DNA from 2 places in the Xanthomonas sp. 3058 genome. Region 1 is predicted to be linked to the other one. Evidence: predicted binding sites of a transcription regulator. Region 1 holds the regulator's gene; the other holds the start of a gene.
The links. The regulator FliA, encoded in region 1, starts transcription of late flagellar genes. The targets are predictions, from matches to a motif close to TAAAGTTTNNCNNNCNNNGGCCGATAA.

Region 1 (9,162 bases):
AAACATGGTTTCGATATGGAGTACGGTGGTGCTTCCAATAGCTGCATCGACTTCACGTGGGGCGCGCTGAACTATGCCGGGCTGCATCGTACGACAAAACAGGGGGTCGACAAGGACTTTGAGGGTGCGCTCAAGCCGGTAGGGAATATTGACGAGATCAAGAGCATTCATGCCCCCATGCCTAACAGCGGGTTGAATAAGGAGCACAGCAACCCTAAGCCCGATCAGCTGTGGTGGCAAAAAGCGATAGGAGAGGTGCAGCTACCTGGGAATCAGGTATCCCCGGGTGGAGCCAATGCAATGGCTGTGCATCCACAGCCGCACGATCCATTGCACCAGCAGGCAGAAGAGGCCGTTCGCCGCCTTGAGCAAGGTCTCGGCCGCGAGTACGACGACAACAGCGCACGGCTGGCAGCAAGCAGCGCGTATTTAGCCAAAGAGAACGGGCTGTCGCGAATCGATCATGTCGTGCTGAGCGAGAACACCAAGTCCGTGCGGCAGGGCGAGAACGTCTTCGTTGTGGAAGGTGCGTTGAACGATCCCGCTCACAAGATGGCGCATATGAAGACGAGTGATGCGATTGCGCAGCCCGTCGAGCAATCCTTGGCGCAATTACAGGCCTTGGGCGAAACTCAGCGCCAACAGCAATCCCAGCAGCAGGAGCAACAGCGAGAGCAGTCGATTGCGCCTCAACACCGGATGGTGTGAGGGCTAGTGAAGTAACGGTTCTGAAATAACGGTTCCAGATTCAGTTCCACGGCAGCCTGGCCGTCGCCAAACCATCGCGCCCATGCCGGCGCGCGTAGCGGCATAGATCGGCAGCGATGCTTGTAGTGAAACGACAACGGCCGCAGTACGCGGGCGTTGTCGTCAAATCAGGCAGACAAGATCGTCTTGCCGATTCCCGATTCCCGAAAATCAATGATCGCTGGAGCGCAGTCCATCCACGTCCAGGATCAGCGCCATGCGGCCGTCGCCGATCAGGGTGGCGCCGGCGTAGCCGGGCAGGCCGCGTAGGGCGCGGGGCAGGGGCTTGATCACCACTTCCTCGCGGCCGCGGACCTGGTCCACCACCAGGCCGAAGCGGGTTTCGCCTGCCTGCAGCAGCACCACGGTCAGCAGCGGCGGTTGTTCTGCCGGTACGCCGAGCCAGCGGCGCAGGTCGATCAGCGGCAGGGTGTGCGAGCGGCGGTCGAGCACGGCGCGGCCGTCGAACCAGCCCAGCGAGGTCTGCGGTGCGTGCAGCACTTCGACCACGCGGGCCAGCGGCAGGGCGTAGACCGCTTCGCCGGCCTGCACCAGCAAGGTCGGCAGGATCGCCAGCGTCAGCGGCACGCGGATCATGAAGCGGCTGCCGCGGCCCAGTTCGGACTGGATCTGGATCTGCCCGCTGAGTTCGCGGATGCGCGATTGCACCACGTCCATGCCCACGCCACGGCCGGAGATGTCGGTGACCTCGGCCTTGGTCGAGAAGCCCGGCATGAAGATCAGATGCAGGCACTCGTCGGTGCTCAGGCGGGCGGCGGCTTCGGCGTCGATCAGGCCTTTGTTGCGGGCGATTTCGCGCAGGCGTTCGGGGTCGATGCCGGCGCCGTCGTCCTGGATTTCGATGCTGACGTAGTCGCCTTCCTGCTGCGCGGACAGGCGCACATGACCGCTGCGCGGTTTGCCGGTGGCTTCGCGCAGGGCAGGCGATTCGATGCCGTGGTCGATGGCGTTGCGCACCAGATGCACCAGCGGGTCGGCCAGCGCTTCGACCAGATTGCGGTCCAGTTCCGTCTCGGCGCCGATCAGCTCCAGCTCCACTTCCTTGGACAGCGTGCGCGCGACGTCGCGGGCCACCTTGGGGAAGCGCGAAAACACCTTGCTGACCGGCTGCATGCGGGTACGCATGACGGCGGTCTGCAGACGGGCGGTGGCGATATCCAGCGTGCTGACCGCGCGATCGAGTTCTTCGTCGCGCAGGCGGGTGCGCAGGGTCTTCAAGCGATTGCGCGACAGCACCAGCTCGCCGATCAGGTTGACGATGGCGTCCAGGCGCTTGGTGTCCACGCGCACGGTTTGTTCGGCTTCGGCGCCAGCCTTGGCAGCGGCTTTCGGCGCGGCCTTGGCGCCGGGCGCTGCCGGTGCATGGCCGTCGTCGTGCGCCGCCGCGGCGGCGACTGCCGCCTTGGGAGCGGCCTTGACCGCCGGCGGGCCGCTCTTGGCGTCGAACTGCGCAATCAGCGAGGCCGGTGCATGCGGCACGGTTTCGCCCGAGCCCATCGCATCCAGCATCGCCTGCAGATAATCCAGCGACTGCTGCGCGGCATCGAAGTGATGCGCCTGCAACACCGCCTGGCCGGAGCGCGCCATGCCGAGGGTTTCTTCGGCGGCGTGGCACAGCGCGACCATCGGCTTGATCGCCAGAAAGCCGGCGCCGCCCTTGAGCGTATGGAAACCGCGGAACACCGCGTTGAGCTGGTCGGCTTCGTCCGGTGCCTGTTCCAGCGCGACCAGCTGTTCGCCGAGGCGATCCAGGATTTCCTGGGCCTCGACGATGAAATCGGCAGCAATATCGTCTGGAACAGCACTCATGGTTACAACCCCAATCCGGACAGCAGGTCGTCGGCGTCGTCCTGCGACACCGCGTGACGGTCCAGGCCCTTGACTGCAGGACCGGCAAGACCGCCGTCGTCTTTCTTCGGCTCGGTGTTCTTCGGCGGCAGGCCGAGCGCACCGAAGCCTTCATGCACGCGCCGCACGATCCCGGCCACGCGCCGGATGATCTGCCCGCTCAGGTCCTGGTAGCTCTGCGCCAGCGACAGCTCGGTCAGGTTGTGGCGCATCTTGTCCATCAGCGCGCCCTGGTCCTGATTGAGGCCGCCGTCGCGCAGCTGGTTGGCCAGCTCGCGGCATTCCTCGACCAGATCCAGCGTGCGATGGCTGGCCTTTTCGGTCATTTCCACCACGTGGTCCAGGCGCGAACACGCATCGTCCAGTTCGCCGGCTTCGTCAGGCACGGTGGGCAATTCGCCCAGCGCCTGACCCAGTTCGCGGGCGAGCCGGCTCAGGCCCTGCATCATCGGACGGGTACGCAAGGCGGCGAGGTGATCCACCTCGCGCTTCCAGGCGGCTTCGTCACCGCTTTCCAGTGCATCGAGCGCGCCCTGCAGGCGGTCGATCAATGCGGCGCGTTCTGCGTTGGTATCCACGGTGGCGTTCATCAGGCGGTCGCCGCCAGACGTTCGAACACCTTGCCCAGCTTTTCTTCCAGCGTCTGCGCGGTGAACGGCTTGATGATGTAGCCATTCACGCCGCACTGGGCCGCTTCGATGATCTGCTCGCGCTTGGCTTCGGCGGTCACCATCATCACCGGCAGGTGCTTGAGCTTGGCGTCGGCGCGGATGTTGCGCAGCAGGTCGATGCCGGTCATGCCGGGCATGTTCCAGTCGGTGACCACGAAATCGAACGGGCCGGCACGCAACGCAGCCAATGCGCTGTTGCCGTCTTCGGCCTCTGCGGTATTGGTGAAGCCGAGATCGCCCAACAGATTCTTGACGATACGTCGCATCGTCGAGAAGTCGTCCACGATCAAAATCCGCATGTTCTTGTTCACATCAAGCTCCTAACACTAAAAAATACGCGAAAAAATTATTCGTCAATTTCGACACCGGCATCGGCCAGTTCGAAGACCTTGAGGCGGCCGCGCAGACGCACCACCGCCTGGCCGTGAATCTGGCAGACGCGCGATTCGCTGACACCGAGCACGGCGCCGATTTCCTTCAGATTCAATTCCTGCTCGTAATACAGCGACAGCACCAACTGCTCGCGCTCGGGCAACTGGCCGATGGCCTTGCCCAGCTCGCGGCCGAATTCGCCACGCTCCATCATCTGCTGCGGATTGGGACCACCCTTGGCGGTGGTGTCCAGCTCGCCGTGGTCCTCGATCCGCGACTCCAGGCTCAGCACCTGGCCGCGTGCGGCATCTTCCATCAGACGCAGGTAATCGGGTAGCGGCATTTCCATCGCGGCGGCCACTTCGGTGGCAGCGGCGGCGCGGCCGGTGTTCTGCTCGATCTTGCGCACGGCGGCGGCGGCGTCGCGGGCACGGCGGTGGACTGAACGCGGCACCCAGTCGCCACGGCGGATCTCGTCGATCATCGAGCCGCGGATGCGGATCGAGGCATAGGTTTCGAACGAGGCGCCCTGGTCGGAATCGTAACTGCGCGAGGCTTCGATCAGGCCGATCATGCCGGCCTGGATCAGATCGTCCACTTCCACGCTCGCCGGCAGGCGCGCGGCCAGATGGTGGGCAATGCGGCGGACCAGATCGGCATGCTGGGTGACGATGTCGTTGGCGTTGTTGCGCTGCACGGCACGGTACTGCGCGGTGGCGGTCGTTGCGGTGGCGGTACTCATGCGGCCACTCCCCGTTGGATGATGCGTTCGACGAAAAACTCGACGTTGCCGCGCGGCACCGTGGGGGCCTGCCAGCGCGAGGTACGGCGAGCGATTTCTGCAATGGCCTGCGCCGACGGACTGGCGGGGTAAGCCTTGATGACGGGTTGCTGGCGCTGCACCGACAGGCGCAACCAGTCGTCCTGCGGCACGTGGCCGAGGTAGTTCAGCGACACGTCGCCGAGGAACTTTTCGCAGACCCGCGACAGCTTGTCGTACAGCAGGCGGCCTTCGTTGGGGTCGCGCACCATGTTGGCGATGATCTGCAGGCGGTCCACGCCGCGTTCGCGCGAGAGCACCTTGATCAGCGCGTAGGCGTCGGTGATCGAGGCCGGTTCGTCGCAGACCACCACCACGGTGTCCTGTGCGGCCTGGCAGAAGGTCAGCACGCTGTCGGTGATGCCGGCGGCGGTGTCGATGACCATCACGTCCAGGTCGCGTTCCAGTTCGGAGAACACGTTGACCAGGCCGATGTGCTGGGCCGGGGCCAGTTCCGCCATGTGGCGGCGACCGGAGGCGGCCGGCACCACCAGCACGCCACCCGGACCTTCCATGATCACTTCATCGAGCGTGCAGCGGCCGGCGATCAGGTCGGCCAGGGTGTACTTGGGCGAGAGTCCCAGGACCACATCCAGGTTGGCCAGGCCAAGGTCGGCGTCCAGCAGCAGGGTGCGCTTGCCCATGTCGGCAAGCGCCACGGCCAGGTTGGCGGAGATGTTGGTTTTACCCACGCCGCCCTTGCCACCGGTCACGGCAATGGTGCGCACCGGGCCCAAGGGCTCGGGACGGGTCGCCGACAGGGGGAAGGCGTTGGTCAGCTTTGCGTATTCACGCGACTGCATGGTTGTGCTCCGGAGTACAGGGCTTATCGGCAGCGCGCCGTAAATCTTCAAGGCGAAGAACGAGACTGGCGGCATTGGCGCGGTGCAGGTCGTCAGGGACCCGCTGTCCGTCAGTCACCCAGGTGATGGGCATTTGGTGGTCGACCACCACCGACAAGGCGCTGCCGAAGCGGCCGGTCTCGTCGAGTTTGGTCAGCACCACGCCTTGGGGCTTGGCGTGGGCGAAGCGGCGCACGACCTCGTCGAGGTCTGAAAAATGGGAGTTGGCGGGCAGCACCAGCAGCGAGGTGACCTGCTGGGCGGCGCGCAGCCAGTTCAGCTGGGCGGCCAGGGCGCGGTCGCGCTGGCCCATGCCGGCGGTATCGATCAGCACCAGCTTGTAGTCGCGCAGGCGATCCAGCAGCGCGAGCAGGCTTTCGGCGCTGTCGGCTTCGTGCACCGCGATGCCGAGCTGGCGGCCGTAGCTGTGCAGCTGCTCGCGGCCACCGACGCGCAAGGTGTCGGTGGTGACCAGTGCCACGTCGCGCGGGGCGTGCTGGGCGGCGAAGCGCTGCGCCAGCTTGGCAATGGTGGTGGTCTTGCCGGCGCCGGTCGGGCCGACCAGGGCGATCACGCCGCCGCGTTCCAGCGGGTCGATCGGGGCCACCGGCAGGCGCTTGGACAACAAGCCCAGCATCAGGCCGCGGCCGCGGTGCAATTCGGTGTCGGCGGGGATCTGCATGGCGATGTCGCGGGTCAGACCGGCGTCGAAGCCGTAGTCGTCCATCAACTCCAGCGCCTGCGCACGCACCGGCGAGCCACGCAGGCGCTCGTCGGTGAGGCGGTTCATTTCTCGCTCGATCATCTGCCGCATCAGCGCCAGTTCGCCGCGTAGCTGCTTGAGTTCTTCGTCGTTCTGCGTCGCCGGGGCGGCGGCGACCGGCACGGCGGCCAGGGCCACCGGTGCGACCACCAGCGGCGGCAAGGCGGCCGGCGGCAGGATTTGCGGCAGGGCGTCGTCCAGATCGAAATCGGCCTCGTCGGCCAGCGCGTCGTCGTCCTGGCCGTAGCCGGCAACAGCGACAGCGACGGGTGCGGTCATGGCCGCAGCCATGAGCGGTGTGGGTGCCGCAGCCGCTTCCAAGGACGCGCGCTGCACCGGGGCGGTGGTCAGAAAGTCGGCGAAGACCTGTTCCGGGATTGCCGACAGCGCGTGTTGCTGGCGCGGCGCGGCGGATGCGGCCACCGCGTTGGCCAATGCCTGCGCGGTGGGCGAGGGTGCGGCGCTGCGCACCGGCGCGGCCGCTGGCGCCTGCCGCACCACGTTGACCGGCTGGCGCAGCGCCATGGCGGCGATCATGTCGTCGGCGGCACTGGCAACGCGTTGACGCATGCCGGCATCGGCAGCCGGCTTGAGCGGGGCGTGCACGGGGGCGGAGGTGGCTTGCGCTGCAGGCGCCTGGTGCGTCTGGGCCGGCGCAGTGACCGGCGGTTCGGAGCGCGCGGTTTCCAGGGCGCGCTGCACGAGTTCTTCGTCGTAATTGCTGGCAGCGACGATCTCGATGCCGTCGGCGGTGCGGCGGTTGGACAGGATCACCGCATCCGGGCCGTGTTCTTCACGCACCATGCGGAATGCGGTGCGCATGTCCGGGGCAACGAAGCGTTTGATTTTCATGCGAAGTGCCTCCAGGAACGGGACCCGCCGGACGCCGGACGGGTACGTGAAAAATGTGGGTGTGTTGCCAGCGTCATGAGTTGCCTGTCCCGTTCGGTTGTTCCAAGTCCTGCTGCGCGCCCCGCACCGATCAAGCTGTGTGCGGTCTCGCCAGAGCTAATGCACGCGGCGTGCCAAAACGCGGTGCTGGGTTTCCGGCGCAGGAAGTTGGAGGGTCGGGATGGCGCGTTGGCCGTGCTGTCGGCGTTGTTGCATGAGGCCAAGTCGATGGATTGATTGGCTTTTTCCCGAAGGGCGGTGCGGTGCGGCGCGTTGTGACGCCTGTCCGTGGCTCTTGCGGTGAGGTTCTCTGAGAGCCTGCGAGTCGCCGACGTCGTGCAATCGATTGGATGGTCGGCCCGGTGGCGGCTTTCCGGCGCTGCGGGCTGCAGCTGGTGAATGGCGGTTGCCCGCGGCCGATTTGCGGCGGTGGGGTCCGTTCGCTGCCCCCATCCGCCCTGCGGGCACCTTCCCCCGCAGGCGGGGGAAGGGCAGAACGCCGGCTGGTGTAGGGCGGAGCGCTGCCTGGTGTAGTGCGGAGTGCTTGGCTGGCGTTGTTTCGCTGGTCGCGCCGCCGTTCTGGGGCGGGTGGGTTTGTGTGCTGCCCCCATCCGCCCTGCGGGCACCTTCCCCGCAGGCGGGGGAAGGGTGGAGCGCCGGCTGGTGTAGGGCGGGGCGCTGTCTGGTGTTGTGCGGAAGGAATCGGCGTCGCGGGGTCTTTTACAGTTGCCTCCATGCAGGTAGCCGGAGCCTGGTCCATCGACGTCCAACCACTCGCGCGTCACTCAAGCACTTCATTCAAGCACTACCGCATTGCGAGCTCTCTTCCCATGCGGACAGCGCCGGCCTGGGGCAGTAGGTACCGCCACGGAATCGGCCCCCTCTCCCGCCTGCGGGAGAGGGTTGGGGTGCGGGCACGGCCGATCGCGCTGCCCCCATCTGCCTTGCGGGCACCTTCCCCCGTCGGCGGGGGAAGGGCGAAATGCCGGCGAGTGTTGCGCGGAGTGCTGGCTGGCCTCACCTGGATGACGGGCTGGCGTTGCCGTGTTGCCAGAGTGCCGCCGAGCAGCGTTGGCTTGGTGACGTTTAGCTGATCGTGCCGACCAATTTCAGGCGCTTGTCTTCCGGTACTTCGCTATAGGCAAGCACCGACAGGGTCGGCACGCTGTGGCGGACCAGACGGGCCAGCGCGGCGCGGACCTGGCCGGGTACCAGCACCACGGCCGGTTCGTTGCGGGCTTCCTGCTTGCCGACGCAGTCGGCCAGGCTCTGGTGCAGACGCTCGGCCAGCCCCGGCTCCAGCGCCACGCCGTTGCCGTGGGTGGATTCCTGCAGCACGCGCTCCAGCTGCGGGGCCAGCGTGTAGACCGGCAGTTCGGCGGACATGCCGGCGATTTCCTGCACGATGAAGCGGCCCAGCGAGGTGCGCACTGCGGCGGTGAGGGTGGCGGGGTCCTGGCTGTGCGGGGCGTGTTCGACCAGTGCTTCGACGATCTTGCGCAGCTGGCGCACCGGAATCCGCTCGATCAGCAGGTTCTGCAGCACGCGTACCACCACCGACAGCGGCAGCGCCTTGGGCGTGAGGTCTTCGACCATCTTCGGCGCGGTCTTGGCCAGGGTGGCCAGCAACTGCTGCACTTCTTCGTGGCCGAGCAGTTCTGGGGCGTGTTCGCGGATCAGGTGCGACAGATGGGTGGCGACCACGGTGGCCGGGTCGACCACGGTGTAGCCCATCGATTCGGCGTAGGAGCGCTGATGCGGCTGGATCCAGGTGGCGTCCAGGCCGAACGCCGGGTCCTTGCCGGGAATGCCGTCCAGCTGGCCGAGCGCACCGCCCGGGTCCAGCGCCAGTTCGCGGTCGGGGTAGATCTCGGCGGTGGCCACCGGCACGCCGTGCACCAGCAGGCGGTAGGCGTTGGCCGACAGCTCCAGGTTGTCGCGGATGTGCACCGGCGGGACCAGGAAGCCGATGTCCTGGGTGAGCTTGCGACGCACGCCCTTGATGCGCGCCATCAGTTCGCCGCCCTGGTTCTTGTCCACCAGCGGGATCAGCCGGTAGCCCACTTCCAGGCCCAGTGGGTCGATCGGGCGCAGCTCGTCCCAGCTCAGTTCCGAACTGGCCTGGGCGGCAGTGGCCGCGGCGGCGGCCTTCGGGTCGGTGGCCGGGTCGCCGGTCGGCGGGATGAC
Region 2 (9,162 bases), on a different contig from region 1:
TGACCACGCCGGAGTCGTTGTACGTGCTGTTGGGCTCGGCCTCCGGGCGCAGCGCATTGCGCCATGTGCGTACCGTCATCGTCGATGAAATCCATGCGGTGGCGGCGGACAAGCGCGGCAGTCATCTGGCGCTGACGTTGGAGCGCTTGCAGCGGCTGGCGGAGCGTCCGATCACCCGTATCGGGTTATCGGCGACGCAGAAGCCGATCGAGACCGTGGCGCAGTTCCTGGTCGGTACGGGCGATGCCGGCCAGCTGGCGCCGCGCTGCGAGATCGTGGATATCGGCTACACCCGCAGGCGCGATCTGGCACTGGCCTTGCCGCCGACGCCGCTGAGCGTGGTGATGTCCAACGATCAGTGGCTACAGGTGTATGCCGGCGTGGCCGCACTCGCGCAGCAACATCGCACCACGCTGGTGTTCGTCAACACGCGGCGCATGGCCGAGCGCGCAGCGCGCCATCTTGGCGATCTGCTCGGCAAGCAGCGCGTCGCCGCGCACCACGGCAGCCTGTCGCGCGAAACCCGTCTGCTGGCCGAGCGGCGACTCAAGGCCGGCGAACTCACCGTGCTGGTGGCCACCGCCTCGCTCGAACTGGGGCTGGATATCGGCGATGTGGATCTGGTCTGCCAGCTCGGGTCGCCGCGTTCGATCGCCACGTTCCTGCAGCGTGCCGGACGTTCCGGGCATGCGGTCGGTGGGACGCCGAAGGCACGCTTGTTTCCGCAGACCCGCGATGAGTTGGTCGAGTGCGCCGCACTGCTGGATAGCGTGCGCCGTGGCGAACTGGATGCCTTGCGCATTCCGCTGGCACCGATCGATGTGCTCGCACAGCAGATCGTGGCCGAGGCCGCATGCGAAGACTGGGACGAGGACGCGCTGTTCGCGCTGGTGCGTCGCGCATGGCCGTTCGCGCAACTGAGCCGCACCACGTTCGATCGCGTGGTGCGCATGTTGTGCGACGGCTTCAGCACCCGGCTCGGGCCGCGTGCGGGCTATCTGCATCGCGATGCGGTGCATCGGCGCCTGCATGCGCGCCGCGGCGCACGCATGACCGCACTGACCTCCGGCGGCACCATTCCCGAGACGGGCGACTACAGCGTGGTGCTGGAGCCGCAGGCAGACAAGATCGGCACGGTGAACGAGGATTTCGCCGTCGAAAGCCTGACCGGCGACGTGTTTCAACTGGGCAACGCCAGTTACCGCATTCTGCGCGTGGAAGCGGGGCGGGTGCGGGTGGAAGACGCCAAGGGGGCGCCGCCGAACATTCCGTTCTGGCTGGGCGAGGCGCCAGGCCGTAGCGACGAACTGTCGGCGGCGGTATCGCGTTTGCGCGACGAGATCGCGGCACGGCTCGACGCCGTGCCGTCCGAAACAGCGCCGCACCAGGCCGCCTGCGAATGGCTGGTGGGCGAACGGGGACTGACGGCGGAGGCGGCGCGGCAACTGGTGGATTACCTCGCCAGTGCCTGCGTGGCGCTGGGCGCGATGCCGACCCAGCATTGCCTGGTGATGGAGCGTTTCTTCGATGGCACCGGCGGCACCCAGTTGGTGATCCATTCGCCATATGGCAGCCGCATCAATCGTGCCTGGGGACTGGCGTTGCGCAAGCGCTTCTGCCGCACCTTCAACTTCGAACTGCAGGCTGCCGCCACCGAGGATGCGATCGTGTTGTCGCTGTCCACCAGCCACAGCTTTGCCTTGGCGGAGGTGGCCCGCTATCTGCATTCGTCATCGGCCGAGCATGTGTTGATCCAGGCCTTGCTGGATGCGCCGCTGTTCGGCGTGCGCTGGCGCTGGAATGCGACCAACGCGATGGCGCTGCCGCGCTTTAGCGGCGGCAACAAGGTCGCACCGCAACTGCAACGGATGAAGTCGGAGGATCTGCTGGCGACCGTGTTCCCCGATCAGGTTGCCTGCGCGGAGAATCTGGTCGGCGAGCGCGAAGTGCCCGATCACCCGCTGGTGATGCAGACACTGGACGATTGCCTGCATCAGGCCATGGACAGCGAAGGCTGGCTGCAGGTGCTGCGCGGGCTGGAATCGGGCGCGATCACGCTGGTGGCGCGCGATCTGGCTGCGCCGTCGCCGCTGGCCGCCGAAGCCTTGAACGCGCGGCCATATGCGTTTCTGGACGACGCACCACTGGAAGAACGCCGCACCCAGGCCGTGCAGAACCGCCACTACCTGCCGCAGAGCAGCGACGACCTGGGGCAGCTCGATGCAGATGCCATCGCATCGGTGCGCGAGCAGGCATGGCCGCAGCCACGCGATGCCGAGGAAATGCACGAGGCCTTGGTCGGGCTGGGCGTACTTCCCGTCGATGAAGCCGCCGATGCGCACTGGCATGTGTGGCTGGCCGCACTTGCTGGCGATGGCCGCGCCAGTTGTCTTGCCCTGGATGGCGCACCGGCGCTGTGGATCAGTGCCGAGCGCATCGACTGGTTCCTGCCGCTGTATCCGCAGGCGTTGCCGCAGCCGCCGTTACAGGCGCCGGCCGATTGTCGTGTTGACGAATGGACGCGTGAGTGGGCCATCCGCGAACTGCTGCGTGGACGCTTGTCTGCCGTTGGCCCGGCGCAGGTGCCGGCGTTGGCCGGCGCACTGCAGTTGCCCGCGGCCGAGATCCTGGTTGCCTTGGCCGCCTTGCAGCGCGAGGGCTATGTCATGGCCGGGCGGTTCAGTGCGCAGGCGCAGTCGGAAGAATGGTGCGAACGCCATCTGCTGGCGCGCATCCATCGCTATACCCTGGGACGATTGCGCCGCGAGATCGAGCCGGTGGCGCAGCGCGACTACGCGCGCTTTCTGTTCGAGTGGCAGCACGTGGACGGCAGCAGCCGGGTGGCGGGGCCGGATGCCTTGGCCGGCGTGGTCGGGCAGCTGGAAGGCTTCGAGGCACCAGCTGTGCTCTGGGAGAGCGAGTTGCTGCCTGCACGCGTGCGCGACTATCGACCGGCATGGCTGGACGAGTTGTGCACCGCCGGTCGCACCGTGTGGGCGCGGTTACGCCCCGGCGGTGGACGCAGCGGTGTGGCGCTGCGGACCACGCCGATCGTGTTGCTGCCACGTCGCGAGGCGCAACGCTGGAGCAGCCTGGCACGCGATGCCGACGACACGCCCCTGGGCTCGCGCGCGCAACGCGTGGTGGAGGTCTTGCAGCAGCAAGGTGCGCTGTTCTTCGACGAGATCGCCGACGCCGCCGGCTTGATGACAACCGAACTGGAAGAGGCCTTGAGCGAGGCGGTGATGCGCGGCCGCGCGCACTGCGACAGCTATGCCGGGCTGCGCGCGCTGCTGGTGCCGGCTTCCAAGCGACCGAGCGCACTATCGCGCCACCGTCGCCGTGCCAATGCACTGGGGATTCGCGATGCCGGCCGCTGGGCGCCGGTGCGCGCGTTGCCGGAGGTGCCGTTGGCCGAAGCCAGCGAGCGCCACCAGGACATGCTGGAACATGTCGCGCGCAGCTTGCTGCGGCGCTATGGGGTGGTGTGTTGGCGTCTGCTCGAACGCGAGGCCGCATGGCTGCCACCGTGGCGCGAACTGCTGCGCATGTATCAACGTCTTGAAGCGCGTGGCGACATCCGTGGTGGCCGATTCATCGCCGGCCTGTCCGGAGAGCAGTTCGCGTTGCCGGATGCGATCGCGGCATTGCGCCGCGTGCGTGCACAGGCCTTGCCGCAACAGTGGGTATGCGTCAGCGCCAGCGACCCGAGCAATCTGCTGGGCAGCCTCCTGCCCGGCGAGCGCGTGGCGCGCGTGCCCGGCAATCGCGTCGCGTATCTCGATGGCATGCCGATGGCGGTGTGGGCCGCAGAGCGCTTGCAACCGCTGCAGGAACTTACTGCCGAACACACCGAGCAGGCGCTGCAGGTGTTGCAGCGTGGCCCCGGGGCTGCAGAGCAAACCCCGATGGAGCAGTGGCTGGCTCAGTCGCCTGGCAGCGCACGCCGTGTATCGCTGAACCGCGGTAGCGGGCGCGACAGATAGCGGCTACCCGGGACCACCCAGCGCCACGGCGCATCCACCGCCTTGCGGATGCCGACCCGCGGTGTTGCCAGTGCCGTCGTCTTCGATCCACAAGCGTGCCCCGCCATCGGTCAGATCCAGCCCGTTGTCGGCGGCCGTCACACCGAAGGCCTGCGTCAAACGGCCTGGACCGGTGGTCAGGTGCTTGTCCGGCACACCACCGCGCGCTGCCTGCATGCGGTCGATACCGACCAGCGGCTCCAGCGCGCGAATCAGCACCGCATGACCGGGCGCGCCGCCGCAGACGGTATTGATCGCCCAATGCATGCCGTAGATGAAATACACATACAGGTGCCCATGCGCAGCGGACATCACCTGCGTGCGCGGCGTCATGCCACGAAACGAGTGCGCGGCCGCATCCTCCCTGCCGCAATACGCCTCGACTTCGCTGATGCGTCCGCGTCGTCCGTCCATGCCGACCAGCATCTTGTTGAGCAATCGGGGCGCCACCACGCGTGCGTCGTGGCGTAGACGCTGCGCGGGAGCGGTGCGGGCGGCATGCGTGAAGCCTGGCAATCGGGCGGTGAGGCCGCAGCGGGCTGGTGCGTGGGGGATCGCCACGAGGGGTAGGGATTTTCTGAATACAGAGTGTTAAGAGTGTGTGATCTGTCACAGATGCAGATATCCACTGCACTGAATGGGGGTTTCACCACCGTTCATGTCTCAAGCGGGTTTTGCCGTCGCCGATAGCCATAAGCGATTGGTTAGACAAGCCGTATCGCAGCGATCGCGTAGCGCAGCACGCCATCTTCCTCCATGCAGCGCATGTCGCGCACCTCCTCCTTAAGAGAACTTTCCCATGTTAGGCAACCTCAGAATCGGAACCAGGCTCATTGCCGCCTTCCTGATCGTCTCGGCGATCGGCGTATGCATCGGCTGGGTTGGCTATTCCAACTCCGGTCGCATCAACAGTCTGGCCACCTCGCTGTACGAGCGTGAGTTGCTGGGTTTGTCGAACGTCAAGGAGGCCAACATCAACCTCATCTACGCCGGCCGTGCCCGTGCCAACCTCCTGCTGGCCAGTAGCGCCGAAGAGCGCCAGTCGCACGTGCAGAACATCGACAAATACACCGCCAAGGTGGTCGATTACATGACCCGCGCACGGTCCAGCTTCCAGACCGAGGAAGGCAAGAACAAGCTGGCGCAATTCGACCGCGCCTGGCAGAAATATCTGGACGAGCGCGGCCGCTTCCTCGAAGCCGCAAACCGCGAAGCATTGCGCCAGGCCGATCCGGACCTGGAGGCACTGTCCAACGCGGTGCGTGCCAGCTCGGATGAAGTGGATGCGCTGATGACCGACCTGGGCGGCCTGCGCGAGCGCAGCGCGGCTTCGGCCAACGCGGAAACCGACGCCATCCACACCAACAGTTCCAAGCTGTTGATCGCCATCATTGCCGGCGGCGTCATCCTCGGCGTCATCCTCGGTGTGGTGATCAGCCGCAGCGTTACCGGCCCGATCCGTCGCGCCGTGGCGGTGGCCAACAGTCTGTCCGAAGGCGACCTGACCATGCGCATCGAGGTGCAGGGCCGCGACGAAACCGCGCAGCTGCTCGAAGCGATGCGCACCATGGTGCAGAAGCTGTCGCAGGTAGTGGGCGAGGTCAATACCAGCGCCGAAACCCTGGCCAGCGCCTCGGAAGAAGTCAGCGCCACCGCGCAGTCGCTGTCGCAGGCCGCCAGCGAACAGGCCGCCGGCGTGGAAGAAACCAGCGCGTCGCTGGAGCAGATGACCGCATCGATCAGCCAGAACACCGAGAACGCGCGCGTCACCGATGGCATGGCCACCCAGGCCGCAAAGGAAACCATCGAAGGCGGCGAAGCCGTGGTCGCCACCACCCAGGCGATGAAGCAGATCGCGCAGAAGATCGGCATCATCGACGACATTGCCTATCAGACCAATCTGCTCGCGCTCAATGCCGCGATCGAAGCGGCGCGTGCCGGCGAACATGGCAAGGGCTTTGCCGTGGTCGCTGCCGAAGTGCGCAAGCTGGCCGAACGCAGCCAGGTCGCCGCCCAGGAGATTGGCGAGGTTGCCAGTTCCAGCGTGGAGCTGGCCGATCGCGCCGGCCGTCTGCTCGATTCCATCGTGCCCAGCATCAAGCGCACTTCCGATCTGGTACAGGAAATTTCGGCCGCGTCCGAAGAACAGTCTTCCGGCGTCAGCCAGATCAATTCGGCGGTCGTGCAGCTGAGCCAGACCACCCAGCAGAACGCCAGTGCGTCCGAAGAGCTGGCCGCCACTGCCGAAGAGATGAGCGCACAGGCCGAACAGCTGCAGCAGAGCATGGCGTTCTTCCGCCTGGGCGGGCAGGGGCCGGTCAGCACGCCGCCGAAGCGGGGCAAGGTCGCCGCCGCACGCCCGTCACGCACTGCGGCCAACAGCGGTTGGCGTCACGCGGCTGCGCCGGCCTATGCGATGTCCGAGGGCCCGGACGAAGGCCAATTCGCTCGCTTCTGAGAGACCGACCGATGACTGCACAGACCCCCGATGTGATGCCTGGCGACGCCGATGCGGCGGCCCAGTACCTGACCTTTCAACTGGATGGCGAAACCTTCGCCATCAGCATTCTTGGTATTCGCGAAATCATCCAGTACCGCACGCCGACGCCGGTGCCGTCGATGCCTGCCTGCGTGCGCGGCGTCATCAATCTGCGCGGTGCCGTGGTGCCGGTGGTGGATTTGCAGTCACGACTGGGCCGTGCCGATTGCACAATCGGCAAGCGCAGTTGCATCGTGATCCTGGCGACCGAGCAGGCGCAGGGAACCCAGGTGATCGGCGTGCTGGTCGATGCGGTCAACGCGGTGATCGAGTTGGCCGATCAGGATATCGAGGCGGCACCGTCGTTCGGCACGCATATCCGCCGCGACCTGCTGCGTGGCATGGGCAAGGTCGGCGAACGCTTCGTCGTGTTGCTGGACATGGAGCAGGTGCTGCAGGTGGATGAGATCGCGGGCGGCGGCGACGCACTGGCCGCCTGAGCGCGGCCGGCAACGGAATGCGCAGAGCCTGTGCCGTGCAGATGTGCGCGGCACTCAACACCGGACACGGTGCATGCCGCCTTCCGGCAGGGGCCACGCTGTTCGGCATGCGAAGGCCTGCGGATGGCAACGCCAGGTCGCAGAGGTCGTCAGGGAGACGACGACATTGGCCAATCAGTCGTGCAGCTGCCAACCATCGAACCGCTGCACGCGGTTGCGTCCGCCGCGAATCGCGGTCTGCAGGGCATGCCGCGCGCGCGCCAGCAAGGTATGGCTGTCGTGCGCCTCGTTGGACGTGACCTCAACCAGGCCGGCGCTGATGGTCAGTGCGCCGGTCGGCCAGCTGGCCGCTTCGACTGCCCCGCGCACCGCGTCGATGGTGTTGGCCGCGTCCGGCGCCGAGGTCTGCGGTAACACCACGCAAAGCTGATCGCCCGCCAGGCGCGCCACCGTGGCGTGCTGCGGCAGGTGTGCTTCGAGGATCCGGGCGGCCTGCACACGCGTTGCGTCTGCGGCGGCCGCACCGGCCTGCAATTGCTGCCGTTTGAAGCCGTCCAGATCAATCAGCGCAAAGCTCAGCGGCAGCGGTGACGATGCGGTCGAAGGCTGTACGAGCGTCTGCATGGCATGCTCCAGGCCGTCGCGATTCCACAGCCCGGTGAGCGCGTCGCGCAGCGTGTCCAGTTCGACCAGCTTGGCCGCGTGCTGCAATTCGATCGTGCTGACGACCTGCCGTGCCAGCGCTTGCAATGCATTGCGTTCGGCCACCGACAGGCGTCGCGGCGTGCGGTCGAGCACGCATAGCGTGCCCAGCGCGATGCCGTTGGATGTCAGCAGCGGGGCACCGGCGTAAAAACGGATCTCCGGCTCGCCAGTGACCAGTGCGTTGTCGGCAAAGCGTGCGTCCAGGTGGGTGTCGCCGACTTCCATCACCTGATCGGGCTGCAGGATGGCGTGGGCGCAGAAGGACAACTCGCGCGGCGTCTGCCTCGGCTGCATGCCGACCTTCGACTTGAACCACTGACGCTGGGTATCCACCAGCGAAATCAGCGCCATTGGGGTCCGGCATACCGCAGCGGCGATCGAGGTGAAGGCGTCGTAGCCCGGTTCCGGTGCGGTATCCAGGATCTGGTAATCGTGCAGCGCGGCAAGCCGGTCGTCTTCGTTGGCCGGCTTGCGGGCACCGAGGCCGGCATGTATCCCGCCGGGCAACAGCGTGGCGTGGACCAGGTTCAACGCTGGCGCGTCAGGAATCTGCATGCAAAGGACAACCGGAAAGGGCGCCGATAGCGCGATGAGTGTCTGGCAGCGGCGATGCCGATGTCGCCAAGCCGCAGCCCGGTCTGCCTCCAAACGATGAAGCAGCACGCGTCAGCCATCCAGCAACCGATGCGTGATCGAATGGTGCCATATCGGCCAACGGCGTGGAATGTGCGTGATGCATGCCGGTGCTGCAGCGACGTGGCAGGCGTTACTTGCCCTGGCCGGCATTGCCTTTCGGACGGCGGTTCTGTTCGTTATCGACTTTCAGGTCCTCGACCCCGGGACGCTGTTTGGCGACATCGTCCTGTCGACGGTCTTGCTGACTCTCGGTGACGCCGTGGGTGTTGTCGGCAGCCTTGTCGGGTTGGCGCTGGTCGTTGCTCATGGCGTGCGTCCGCTGTGAAGGTGGCAGACACGTTAGCGCGCACGGTGTGATCCCCGCGCCATGGCTGCAGGCGGCGCCGGCGACCAGTACCGTGCCTACGCAAAAAAGCCCCGGAAACGTGGTTTCCGAGGCCTTTGATGAATCATGCAATGGTGGAGCGGAAGGGGATCGAACCCTCGACCTTCGCGATGCGAACGCGACGCTCTCCCAGCTGAGCTACCGCCCCACGTGGTTTGATTCTAACCACATGCCGCGCGGTTCGCCAATGGCGTCCGGCGCCGACGGACCGCGCCGTCACAGCGCGGCCCTGCAGACGTTACTCGCGAACCAGCGGGAACTTGAGGTCCGGGTTCTTGGCCTTCCATTCCTTGTACGACACCGAGCCTTCCCAGGCCGCAAAGGCCTTCGGGGTGCGGCCACGGCCGGACCAGGTCTCGCCGGTGTGCGGCAGTTCGTACTTGGGCTTCACTTCGCTGCGGCCGCTCTTGACCACTTCCTTGCGTGCACCGG

Region 2: a site for FliA is predicted at 4,689-4,715, ahead of GGR61_RS05270 (methyl-accepting chemotaxis protein). Genes of this name have one in related genera too.

Annotation. Positions count from the first base shown of each region.
Region 1 is NZ_JACHOF010000001.1:684,846-694,007, forward strand. It holds gene GGR61_RS03090 (XVIPCD domain-containing protein) at 1-708, shown strand, start outside; gene GGR61_RS03095 (chemotaxis protein CheA) at 919-2,577, opposite strand; gene GGR61_RS03100 (protein phosphatase CheZ) at 2,580-3,206, opposite strand; gene cheY (chemotaxis response regulator CheY) at 3,206-3,598, opposite strand; gene GGR61_RS03110 (RNA polymerase sigma factor FliA) at 3,634-4,401, opposite strand; gene GGR61_RS03115 (MinD/ParA family protein) at 4,398-5,282, opposite strand; gene flhF (flagellar biosynthesis protein FlhF) at 5,269-6,936, opposite strand; gene flhA (flagellar biosynthesis protein FlhA) at 8,062-9,162, opposite strand, start outside.
Region 2 is NZ_JACHOF010000002.1:290,673-299,834, reverse strand. It holds gene GGR61_RS05280 (DEAD/DEAH box helicase) at 1-3,986, shown strand, start outside; partial or broken gene GGR61_RS05275 (DNA-3-methyladenine glycosylase) at 3,926-4,525, opposite strand; gene GGR61_RS05270 (methyl-accepting chemotaxis protein) at 4,825-6,483, shown strand; gene GGR61_RS05265 (chemotaxis protein CheW) at 6,495-7,004, shown strand; gene GGR61_RS05260 (sensor domain-containing diguanylate cyclase) at 7,179-8,264, opposite strand; gene GGR61_RS05255 (hypothetical protein) at 8,476-8,652, opposite strand; tRNA gene GGR61_RS05250 (tRNA-Ala) at 8,803-8,878, opposite strand; gene GGR61_RS05245 (H-NS family nucleoid-associated regulatory protein) at 8,969-9,162, opposite strand, start outside.